DNA from 3 places in the Nonomuraea sp. NPDC049637 genome. Region 1 is predicted to be linked to each of the others. Evidence: riboswitches for the same ligand, from Rfam matches in the RefSeq annotation. Region 1 holds a riboswitch; each other region holds the start of a gene.
The links. Region 1 has a riboswitch for thiamine pyrophosphate ahead of thiC (phosphomethylpyrimidine synthase ThiC). Riboswitches for the same ligand answer to the same signal wherever they lie in the genome.
Positions count from the first base shown of each region.

Region 2: another riboswitch for thiamine pyrophosphate. It lies ahead of AB0J71_RS00585 (FAD-dependent oxidoreductase); the one in region 1 lies ahead of thiC (phosphomethylpyrimidine synthase ThiC).
Region 3: another riboswitch for thiamine pyrophosphate. It lies ahead of AB0J71_RS26665 (cytosine permease); the one in region 1 lies ahead of thiC (phosphomethylpyrimidine synthase ThiC).

Region 1 covers NZ_JBFAOM010000033.1:79,641-82,905, reverse strand. The annotation lists gene thiC (phosphomethylpyrimidine synthase ThiC) at 1-1,401, opposite strand, end outside; TPP riboswitch at 1,394-1,506, opposite strand; gene AB0J71_RS34985 (class I SAM-dependent methyltransferase) at 1,542-2,162, shown strand; gene AB0J71_RS34980 (glycoside hydrolase N-terminal domain-containing protein) at 2,412-2,762, opposite strand; gene AB0J71_RS34975 (hypothetical protein) at 2,822-3,172, shown strand; gene AB0J71_RS34970 (universal stress protein) at 3,175-3,265, shown strand, end outside.
Region 2 covers NZ_JBFAOM010000001.1:130,693-133,957, reverse strand. The annotation lists gene AB0J71_RS00595 (thiazole synthase) at 1-382, opposite strand, end outside; gene thiS (sulfur carrier protein ThiS) at 375-575, opposite strand; gene AB0J71_RS00585 (FAD-dependent oxidoreductase) at 572-2,011, opposite strand; TPP riboswitch at 2,001-2,117, opposite strand; gene AB0J71_RS00580 (FAD-dependent oxidoreductase) at 2,170-3,265, shown strand, end outside.
Region 3 covers NZ_JBFAOM010000020.1:108,153-111,417, forward strand. The annotation lists gene AB0J71_RS26660 (methylated-DNA--[protein]-cysteine S-methyltransferase) at 1-215, shown strand, start outside; gene AB0J71_RS26665 (cytosine permease) at 201-1,538, opposite strand; TPP riboswitch at 1,529-1,642, opposite strand; gene AB0J71_RS26670 (rhodanese-like domain-containing protein) at 1,694-2,017, opposite strand; gene AB0J71_RS26675 (DNA-formamidopyrimidine glycosylase family protein) at 2,044-2,922, opposite strand; gene AB0J71_RS26680 (TenA family protein) at 2,960-3,265, opposite strand, start outside.

The sequences.
Region 1 (3,265 bases):
CTTCATCGAGCAGAACTTCGGGCCGCACATCGAGCAGAAGTGCGCGGTCTTGGCGGGTGCGGCCGGCAGGGTCTCGTCGTGGAAGGCGCGGGCGGTGTCCGGGTCGAGCGACAGGTCGAACTGGTCCTCCCAGCGGAACTCGAACCGGGCGTCCGACAGGGCGTCGTCCCACGCCTGGGCCTGCGGGTGCCCCTTGGCCAGGTCCGCCGCGTGCGCCGCGATCTTGTACGTGATCACGCCGGTCTTGACGTCGTCGCGGTTGGGCAGGCCGAGGTGCTCCTTGGGGGTGACGTAGCAGAGCATGGCGGTGCCGTACCAGGCGATCATGGCGGCGCCGATGCCCGAGGTGATGTGGTCGTAGCCGGGGGCGATGTCGGTGACGAGCGGGCCGAGGGTGTAGAAGGGCACGTCGTCGCAGAGCTCGCGCTGCAGGTCGACGTTCTCCTTGATCTTGTGCATGGGCACGTGGCCGGGGCCCTCGATCATCACCTGCACGTCGTGCGCATGTGCGATCTTGGTCAGCTCGCCCAGGGTGCGCAGCTCGGCGAACTGGGCCTCGTCGTTGGCGTCCGCGATCGACCCGGGGCGCAGCCCGTCGCCCAGCGAGAACGTCACGTCGTAGCGGGCCAGCAGGGCGCACATCTCGTCGAAGTGCTCGTACAGGAAGCTCTCGCGGTGGTGGGCCAGGCACCAGGCGGCCATGATCGAGCCCCCGCGCGAGACGATCCCGGTCTTGCGGCGGGCGGTCAGCGGGACGTGCGCCAGCCGCACGCCCGCGTGCACCGTCACGTAGTCGACGCCCTGCTCGCACTGCTCGATCAGGGTGTCGCGGTAGACCTCCCACGACAGCGCCTCCGGACGCCCGCCCACCTTCTCCAGCGCCTGGTAGACGGGCACGGTCCCGACCGGGACGGGCGAGCTGCGGATGATCTGCTCGCGGGTCTCGTGGATGTTCGGCCCGGTGGACAGGTCCATGACGGTGTCGGCGCCCCACCGGGTGGCCCACGTCATCTTCTCGACCTCCTCCTCGATCGAGGAGGTGACGGCGGAGTTGCCGATGTTGGCGTTGATCTTTACCAGGAAGTTCCGGCCGATCGCCATCGGCTCGGACTCGGGATGGTTGACGTTGGCGGGGATGACCGCCCGCCCGGCCGCGACCTCCTGCCGGACGAACTCGGGGGTCATACCCTCCCGGACGGCCACGAACTCCATCTCCTTGGTCACCAAGCCGCGCCGCGCGGCGCCGAGCTGGGTGACCGGCGACCCCCACGCCGAGCGGTCGGTGCGCGACGGCCCCGAGGTGTCGTAGAGCCGCACCGACGTGCCGTTCGACAGCCTGACCTCGCGCATCGGCACCTGAAGGTCACCGATGTGGATCTTGGAAAAGCGCGCGTCGCTCATCGCGCAAACTCCCTTCGCCGGCATTATCCGGAGCAGGTTCTGGCGGTCGGCGGCTGACAGCCGTCCTCTCAGCCCGGTCCGCACCGGGCTCCCGCGTTGGTCACCGCGATCATAACCCCGCGCGTGGCAGGATCAAGGGGATGTCTGATCCCATTGCGCACACGACCGCCACCTACGACCGCATCGCGCGCCAGTACGACGAGCAGGTCGCCGATCCGTCACCCTCCGTCGCGGGCTTCCGCGACCGGTTCGTCTCAGCCCTGCCCGCCGGAGCCACGGTCGCCGACCTGGGATGCGGCCCGGGGCGCGAGTCGGCCTGGTTCGCCGGACGCGGCCTGACCACCGTGGCCGTGGACCTGTCGCTCGAGATGGCCAGGCTCGCCACCGGGCGCGGCGTGCCCACCGTCCTGGGCGATCTGCGGCGGCCGCCGCTGTCGCCGGCGTCCCTGGACGGCGTCTGGTCGGCCGCGGCCCTCGTGCACGTGCCGTCCGAGCAGACCAAGGCGACGCTGCGCGCCTGGCACGCGGCGCTGCGCCCCGGCGGGGTGCTCGCGCTGATCACCGCCCTGGGCGACAACGAGGGCTGGGAGCCGGTGCCGTACCGGACGGAGTACGAGCGCTGGTTCGTCCACCGCGACGCGGGCGACCTGCTCGCGGTGCTGGACGCGGCCGGGTTCGCGGTCGCCTGGCACGAGACGAACGTCACCCACCGCACGTGGTTCAGCGTGCTGGCGACAGCGCGCAGCTCCCCCCTGCCCTAGTCCCAGGTCGAGCTCTCCCCTGGCCTGGTCTCCAGGTCGAGCTTTCCTCTGGCCTGGTCTCCAGGGCGAGTGCGAACCCGGGGCCGCGCAGCCGCGCGGTCCCGCCGCGCGCCGACACCGGCCTGACCTCGACTGGCACGCCGTCCGCCCAGGTCAGCCGTCCGGCCTCGGCCGTCATCTCGTCCTCACCGCCGTCATGCGCAATGCCAATGCGCAACATGAACCCCACCGGTCCCGGAAGTCGCGCCGTCAGCCTGCCGACGATGGCGTGCGCCGGGTAGGAGGCGAAATTCCCCGTGCTGTAGGACGGGTTTCCCAGGATCGCGGCCACCTCGCGGCCACCTCCTCCGGCGCCATCGAACCCCGCTCGTCGATGACCCGCCGCACGCCGCCCGGAGCGCCGGGACGGTCCGTCGGCCAGTTGCCGGATCCGCCGGGCTCCGCGCTGCCCGGACCGCCGGTCCGCAACGGCTTCTCGTCGAGCTGGACGCGCTCGGTCGCAAGCGCCCCGAACACGCACGCGCCGAGCGCTCTGTTGCCGATCGGCAGGACGTGTCCTTCCCAACCGGGGGCGGGCTCGTCGCACCGGAGCGTCAGCATGGCGATCACCCCAAGGTTTGGCGATCGCCCCTGGCGGTACGGACTCCCTCAGGGGAACTATGATGAAGATCGCCGCTGTGGCCGCGATCGTGGCTCTCACCACGATCGGACCGGCTGCCGCCTCTGGGGACGGCATCGAGCAGCAGGAAGTGAGCAAGCAGCAATACCGGACGCTGACCGCCCAGTGCCGCTACGCCGACACACAGGCCCTGCGCCAGAAGTGCAGGCAGGCGGTCAAGGACAACTACCGTATCGGCCGGCGCAACCGTTCACTCGACTGCCGGACGTACTCCGGCGTGACGGTCTGCGGCGAACTGCTCCTCAGCAAGGCCGAGCGCGCGTGCATCGACGAGTCCACCAGACAGGGCTTGGCCTATCGCCGCGCCGAAGTGGAATGTTACGTGGCCTGACCATGATCGTCGCAGGTGTCGACGGCTCGCCGACCGGACTGCTGTCCGTCGACTGGGCCGCCAAGGAGGCAGTGCTGCGCGGGGTGTCGCTGA
Region 2 (3,265 bases), on a different contig from region 1:
GCACCACGAACCCATCGGCCACCAGCCGCTCGGCCGCGTCGAAGGTCTCGATCGGGTCGGGCAGCAGCGTGCGCTCGTCGGAGATGACCTCGAGCTTGACCCAGTTCGTCCCCAGCGCCTCGCGGGCCAGCCGGGCCGTCAGCACGGCGTCGCCCGCGGTGAAGCAGCCCGCGGTGTTCGGCAGCACCTTGATGTCGCGGCGGCGCAGCACGTCGAGGACCGAGCCGCGGGCGCCGGGGTCGAGCCGCCGCATGGCCACCGTGGTCAGCTCGGTTCCCGAGGCGACCAGGGCCTGGTCGAGCACGTCCAGAGAGGGCGCGCCGCCGGTGCCCATGATGAGCCGGGAGGCGAACTTCTCCCCGGCGATGATCAGCTCATCCACCCTGCACCGCCGTCAGCACCTCGACGCGGTCGCGGTCGCCGAGCGCCGTCGTCTCCCACGAGCTCCGCGTGACCACCTCGTCGTTCACGGCCACGGCCACGCCGGTGGTGGCCGTGGTCAGCGTCCGTACGGCCTGGGCCACGGTGGTGCCGTCGGCCACCTCGTGCGCGGCGCCGTTGATCGTCACAATCATGAAATATCCCGAAATCTCGCGGGCGAGCACAGCGCGGCCAGCTCGCCCTCCTCACCCGTCAGAATCCCCGCGCCCGCCGAAAGCCCCGCGCCCGCCGAAAGCCCCGCGCCCGTCGAAAGCCCCGCCGGCTGGGCCGTCGTCGTCGCGGGCGGGGGCGTCGCGGGCGGTGTCAGCACCGCCGCCGTGACCAGGGCGGCCGTGAGGGGGGCCAGCAGCACCCCGCCCCGATGGTGGCCGGTCGCCAGCACCAGCCCCGGCGCCTCGCCCGCCCCGATGATCGGCAGGTTGTCGGGGGTGCCCGGACGCAGCCCGGCGACCACGTCGGCGACCTCCAGCTCGGTGACGCCCGGCACCAGCTCCCTGGCGTCGCGCAGCAGCTCGTAGAGCCCGCCCGCGGTCACCCGGGTGTCGAACCCCAGCTCCTCCTGGGTCGCCCCGAGCACCAGCTCGCCGTCGCCCCTGGGGACGAGGTAGACGGGCGTGCCGTGCACCGTCCCGCGTACGCACCGCCCGAGCAGCGGCTGCGCCGAGCGCAACCGCATGATCTGCCCCTTGACCGGCCGGACGGGCACGTCGGCCAGCTCCCCGCTCCACGCCCCGGCGGCCAGCACCACCCGCTCGGCCGCGATCTCCCGCACCGCCGGCTCAGGCTGACCGGGCACGGGCTCAAGCCGCACCCCCGTCACAGCGCCGCCGGTCCCGGAACTGCTCCAAGGGCTGGTCCCAGCGCCTGCCACGGCGTCGGGAACGGCGTCGCCGTCGCACAGCAGTCCGGTCACCCGCGCCCGCACCACGGGCACGCCCAGCCGGTCGAGCGCGCCCAGCAGCGCCGCCGTGACCCGGCGCGGATCGACCCAGGCGTCACCGGGGGCCAGCAGCCCCCCGCGCACCGAAGGGGCCAGCATGGGCTCCAGACGGCGGCACTCGCGCCCGGTCAGCCGCTCGACCCGCAGCCCCAGCTTGTCCATGAACGCCGCCAGGTCGTCGAGCGCCGCGAGGTCGTCGGCCCCGAAGGCGACGTCGAGCGTGCCGTCGGCGCGCAGGTCGAGCGCCCGGCCGCCAGCCCCCTCCGGCCCGATCATCCCGAACGCGCCCCCGAACGCCTCCCCGGCCCTCGCCCCGGCCCCGCCACCGGGACCGCCGCTCAGCCCCGTGCCGAGACCTGCCCCAGAACCCGCACCGAAGTCCGGGCCGAGACCAGCGTCGGCGGCCAGCTCGGCGGCGAAGGACGGCCACCGCCGGAGCGAGGCGGCCCCCAGCCGCAGCAGCGGCTCCTCGGTGTAGGCGACCTCGCTGACGGGCGCCAGCATCCCGGCCGCCGCGTAGGACGCCCCGCGCCCCGGGGCCGGGTCGACCACCGTGACGGGCAGCCCCTCGCGGGCCAGCCGCCAGGCGATCGACAACCCGACGACCCCGCCGCCCACGATCACATTCATCCGCGCTCCCTTCGCCGGCATGATCCGGATCAGGTGTCTTGCGGTCGAAGGCCCGCTCAAGCCTTCCTCTCAGCCCGGTGACGGCCGGACTCCCGCGCGTCTTGCGCCTCCAGCCTACGGCCTCGGCGCGACGTGCCGGCACCGCCCCCGTTATGGTCATGAACGTGAACCATGTCGTAGTGGTGGGAGCGGGCCTGGCCGGGCTGCGCAGCGCGGAGGCGCTGCGCGGGCGCGGCTTCACCGGACGGATCACGCTGATCGGCCAGGAGCGCCATCGGCCCTACGACCGTCCGCCGTTGTCCAAGGCCGTCCTGTCCGGCGCGGCCGACTCCAGCTTCCTGGAGGCCGACCTCGACGCGCTGGAGGTCGACTTCTGGCCGGGCGTCACCGCCAAGGCGCTGCGCGAGGGCGTCGTGGAGACGACCGAGGGCGAGCTCGGCTACGACGGCCTGGTGATCGCCACCGGCACCGAGCCGATCACCGTGCCCGGCGACGGCCCCCAGCACGTCCTGCGCACCCTCGACGACGCCCACGAGCTGCGCGCCGGCCTGGTGGCCGGGGCCCACGTGGCGATCATCGGCGCCGGCTGGATCGGCGCCGAGGTCGCCACCGCCGCGCGCAAGGCCGGCTGCTCGGTGACCGTGATCGAGGCCGGCCCCGCCCCGCTGGCCAACGCCGTGGGCCCGGAGATCGGCGCCCGCACCCGACACTGGTACGACGGCATCGACCTGCGCCTGAACACCATGGTCGACGAGGTGGACGAGGGCGGCGTGCGGCTGGTGGGCGGCGAGTTCGTCCAGGCGCACGTGGTCGTCACGGGCATCGGCGTGCGCCCGGCCGTCGAATGGCTGGCCGGCTCCGACATCGACCTGCACAACGGCGTCGTCACCGACGAGCACCTGCGCACGTCCATGCCGAACGTGGTCGCCGCCGGAGACTGCGCGGCCTGGTGGTCGCGCCGCTACGGCGTCCGCCTGCGCGTCGAGCACTGGGACACCGCGCTCGGCTCGCCCGAGGTCGCCGCCGCGACCCTGCTGGGGGAGGAGGCCGTCTACGACCCGGCGCCCTACTTCTGGTCCGAGCAGTTCGGCCACATGGTCCAGTACATCGGCCACCACCCCTCCGGCGACCGCCTGCTCTACCGGGGCGAGCCCGAGGGCAAGTGGTCGGCCGTCTGGCTGACCTCCGGCGACACCCTCGCCGCCGTGCTCGCCGTCGACCGGCCCCGGGACTACGTGCAGGGCCGTAGGATCA
Region 3 (3,265 bases), on a different contig from region 1:
GCACGACCACGACGTACGAGGAGATCGGCGCGAGCATCGGGCGGCCGCGCGCCCTGCGCGCGGTGGGCAACGCGGTCGGCGCCAACCCCGTGTGCGTGATCGTGCCCTGTCATCGGGTGGTCCGTGAGGACGGCGAGCTCGGCGACTACGCCGGAGGCGTGGCCGCCAAGCAGCACCTGCTCAACGTCGAACGCCGGGCCTCAGCGGGCCGCTGAGCGACGCCGGCCGAGCACGCCGATGACCAGCGTCACCACGGCCGCGACCAGCGCGCCGCCGAGCGCGCCGTTCATCCACGGCTCCCGCGTGAAGCCGACGGCGTCGCGGGCCGACGCCCAGAAGCCGTCCCAGCCCGCGACCGTGGGCGTCGAGGTGGTGAACCAGTAGGCGGCGAAGCCCAGCGCCCACGGCAGCAGCATCAGCCAGCGCGAGGGCGCGTCCTCGGCGGTGTTCCAGCGGGCGGCGCCGCCGAGCACGAAGTAGTCGACGGCCAGCACCGCGAACATCGGCACGAACACCGCGCCGATCACCCCGAGGAACGCGCCGTAGGAGGTGACGTCCACGACCAGGGCGATCGCGGTGGTGAGCACGCCGATCGCGGTGGAGACGATCCGGCGGTCGACCTTCGGCATCAGGTTCTGCAGCGAGACGGTGGTGGAGTAGACGTTGGCGAAGGACTGGTCGGTCTCGCGCAGCACCAGGATGCCGAAGAACAGCGCGCCCAGCGGCGCCGCGACGAACGGCTGGAAGACGACCATGCCGTCGGCCGCGACCGCCTGGGCGCCCGCGATGGCCACCGCGTACACGCCGAGGGCCAGGCAGGCCACCTGGGCGACGGTGTAGCCGCCGACGACCCCGGTGAAGGCGGCCCTGCTGGAACGCGAGTGCCTGGCGAAGTCGGCGGCCATCGGCACCCACGACACCGACAGGGCGATGACGTAGTCGACGGCCGGGGCGAAGGCCGTCCACGACCCGCCCGCGTACGTCGGCGCCTCGCCCAGGAACGACACGGTGAACCAGATCAGCGACACGATCACGCCGGCGGTCACGTACCGGCGCAGCAGCCTGATCGATCCGAGCGGCCAGACGGCGAGCGCGGTGGTCAGCACCCCCGCCACCACCACCCACACCTGGTACGGGACGCTCCCGAAGATCGCGTTCGCGGCCTTGGCGATCACCCAGAGCTCGAAGGCCCCCCAGCCGAGCATCTGCACGATGTTCAGCACGGACGGGACGTACGACATCTTCGCCCCGAACAGCCCGCGCAGCAGCACCATCGCCGGCCGCCCGGTCTGCGTGCCGGGGATGGCCGACAGGCCGACCATGGCCGTGCCGATGAGGCTGCCGACCACGGCGGCCGTGAGCGCGGCCACCAGGCTGAGCGGCGCGTTGCCCAGAGGGTCGATCAGGACGAGCGCGCCGGAGAAGCCGAGGAGGCTGACACCGAGGTTGGCCCAGAGCGCGCCCTGGTCGAGGACGCCGAGGGTCTTGGGGGGCGCGCCGTCAAGGGTCAGCGGAACTTCGTCGACGACATGCGTCATCGCACACTCCCTACGCCGGCATTACCCGGACAGGTTCAGGCGGTCGGCAGCGGCTGTGTTGCTGCCCTCTCAGCCCGGCACCCCGAGCTCCCGCGACTATGCAGTTGGCGCCCTCATCATGCCTCAATGGCGGCGGAACCGCCACAGTGGGGCATTCAGGCCACGAAAGGATCCTGCCCGGTCTCGCTGACCATCGGACGGCGCGCGAACTCCCACGACTGCATGCCGCCGCCCACGTTGACGGCGTCGCGCCCGAGCTGGTTGAGCCACGCCGTGACCTGCATCGACCGGCCGCCGACCCGGCACACCACGTAGACCGTGCGGTCGGCGGGCACCTCCTCGACCCGGCCCTGGATCTGCGACATCGGGATGTGCACGGCCTCGGGGGCGTGGCCGGCGAGCCATTCGTCCTGCTCGCGGACGTCGAGCAGGTAGGCGTTGTCGGGAACGGCGGTGACGTCGATCTCTGGAACGGTCATGCCTCCATCATCCCGCGCCTGGGACCCTACTTGAGCAGGCGCGACATCCGCCGGTCGGCCAGCGGCTTGCCGCCCGTCTGGCAGGTCGGGCAGTACTGGAGCGCGGAGTCGGCGAAGGACACCTCGCGGATGGTGTCGCCGCACACGTCGCACGGCTGGCCGGCCCGGTTGTGCACGCGCAGCCCGGACTTCTTCTCCGCCTTGAGGTCTTTGGCGGCCAGCCCGTGCGCCCGTTCGACGGCGTCGCGCAACGTCGTCACGATGGCCTCGTGCAGGTCGGCGATCTGCGCGTCGGTCAGCGTCGCGGCGATCTTGAACGGTGACATCCTCGCCGCGTGCAGCACCTCGTCGGAGTAGGCGTTGCCGATGCCCGCGATCACCTTCTGGTCGCGCAGCAGCCCCTTGATCTGGGTGCGGTTGCCGCCGACGATGCGCTTGAGCGCCTCGACGGTGAAGGCGTCGTCGAGCGGGTCGGGGCCCAGGGCGGCGACGCCGGGCACGTCCTCCGGTTTGTCGGTGACGTAGACGGCCAGCCGTTTCTGCGTGCCGGCCTCGGTCAGCTCGAACCCGGGGGCCAGGCCGTCGTCGTCGGGCGCCAGCCGTACGCGGACGGCCAGCGGCCCCTTGCCCGGCCGCACCGGCCGCGCGCCGGTCAGGTCGTCGCGCCAGCGCAGCCAGCCGGCGCGGGCCAGATGGATGATCAGGTGCAGGCCGTCGCAGTCGAGGTCGATGAACTTGCCGTGCCTCGACACGCCCGTGACGGTGAGCCCGCCGAGCGCGGTGACCGGCGGGTCGAACGTCTTGAGCGCCTGGAAGCCGACGACGTCTACGCCGGCGATCGAGCGGCCGACCGCCCGCTCGCGCAGGAAGTTGGTGAGCGACTCCACCTCGGGAAGTTCCGGCATGCCCCCAGGGTATGGCGCGTACCGGACCGGCACGCGACTACGGCACGTCCCAGAAGGCGAGCTCGTGTGCCATGCCCTCGGCAAACAGCGCCTCCGCCCGTACGGGGTCGGGGTCGGCCTCGTCGATCATCTGCCCGATCCGTACGGTCAGCGCCGCGAACGCCGGGTCGGCGTAGGTGTCCACCCAGGCCCGGTAGCGCGGCTCGGCGGGCGGGTTCTCGGCGAGGATCTTCCCAAGACTCGAATATCCCCACATACACGGATAAAGCGCCGCCAGCCCCTCCCCGTACGACCCCGCCGCCTTCAGCAGGAACGCCGTGTACGCCGCACACGCCGGCCCCTT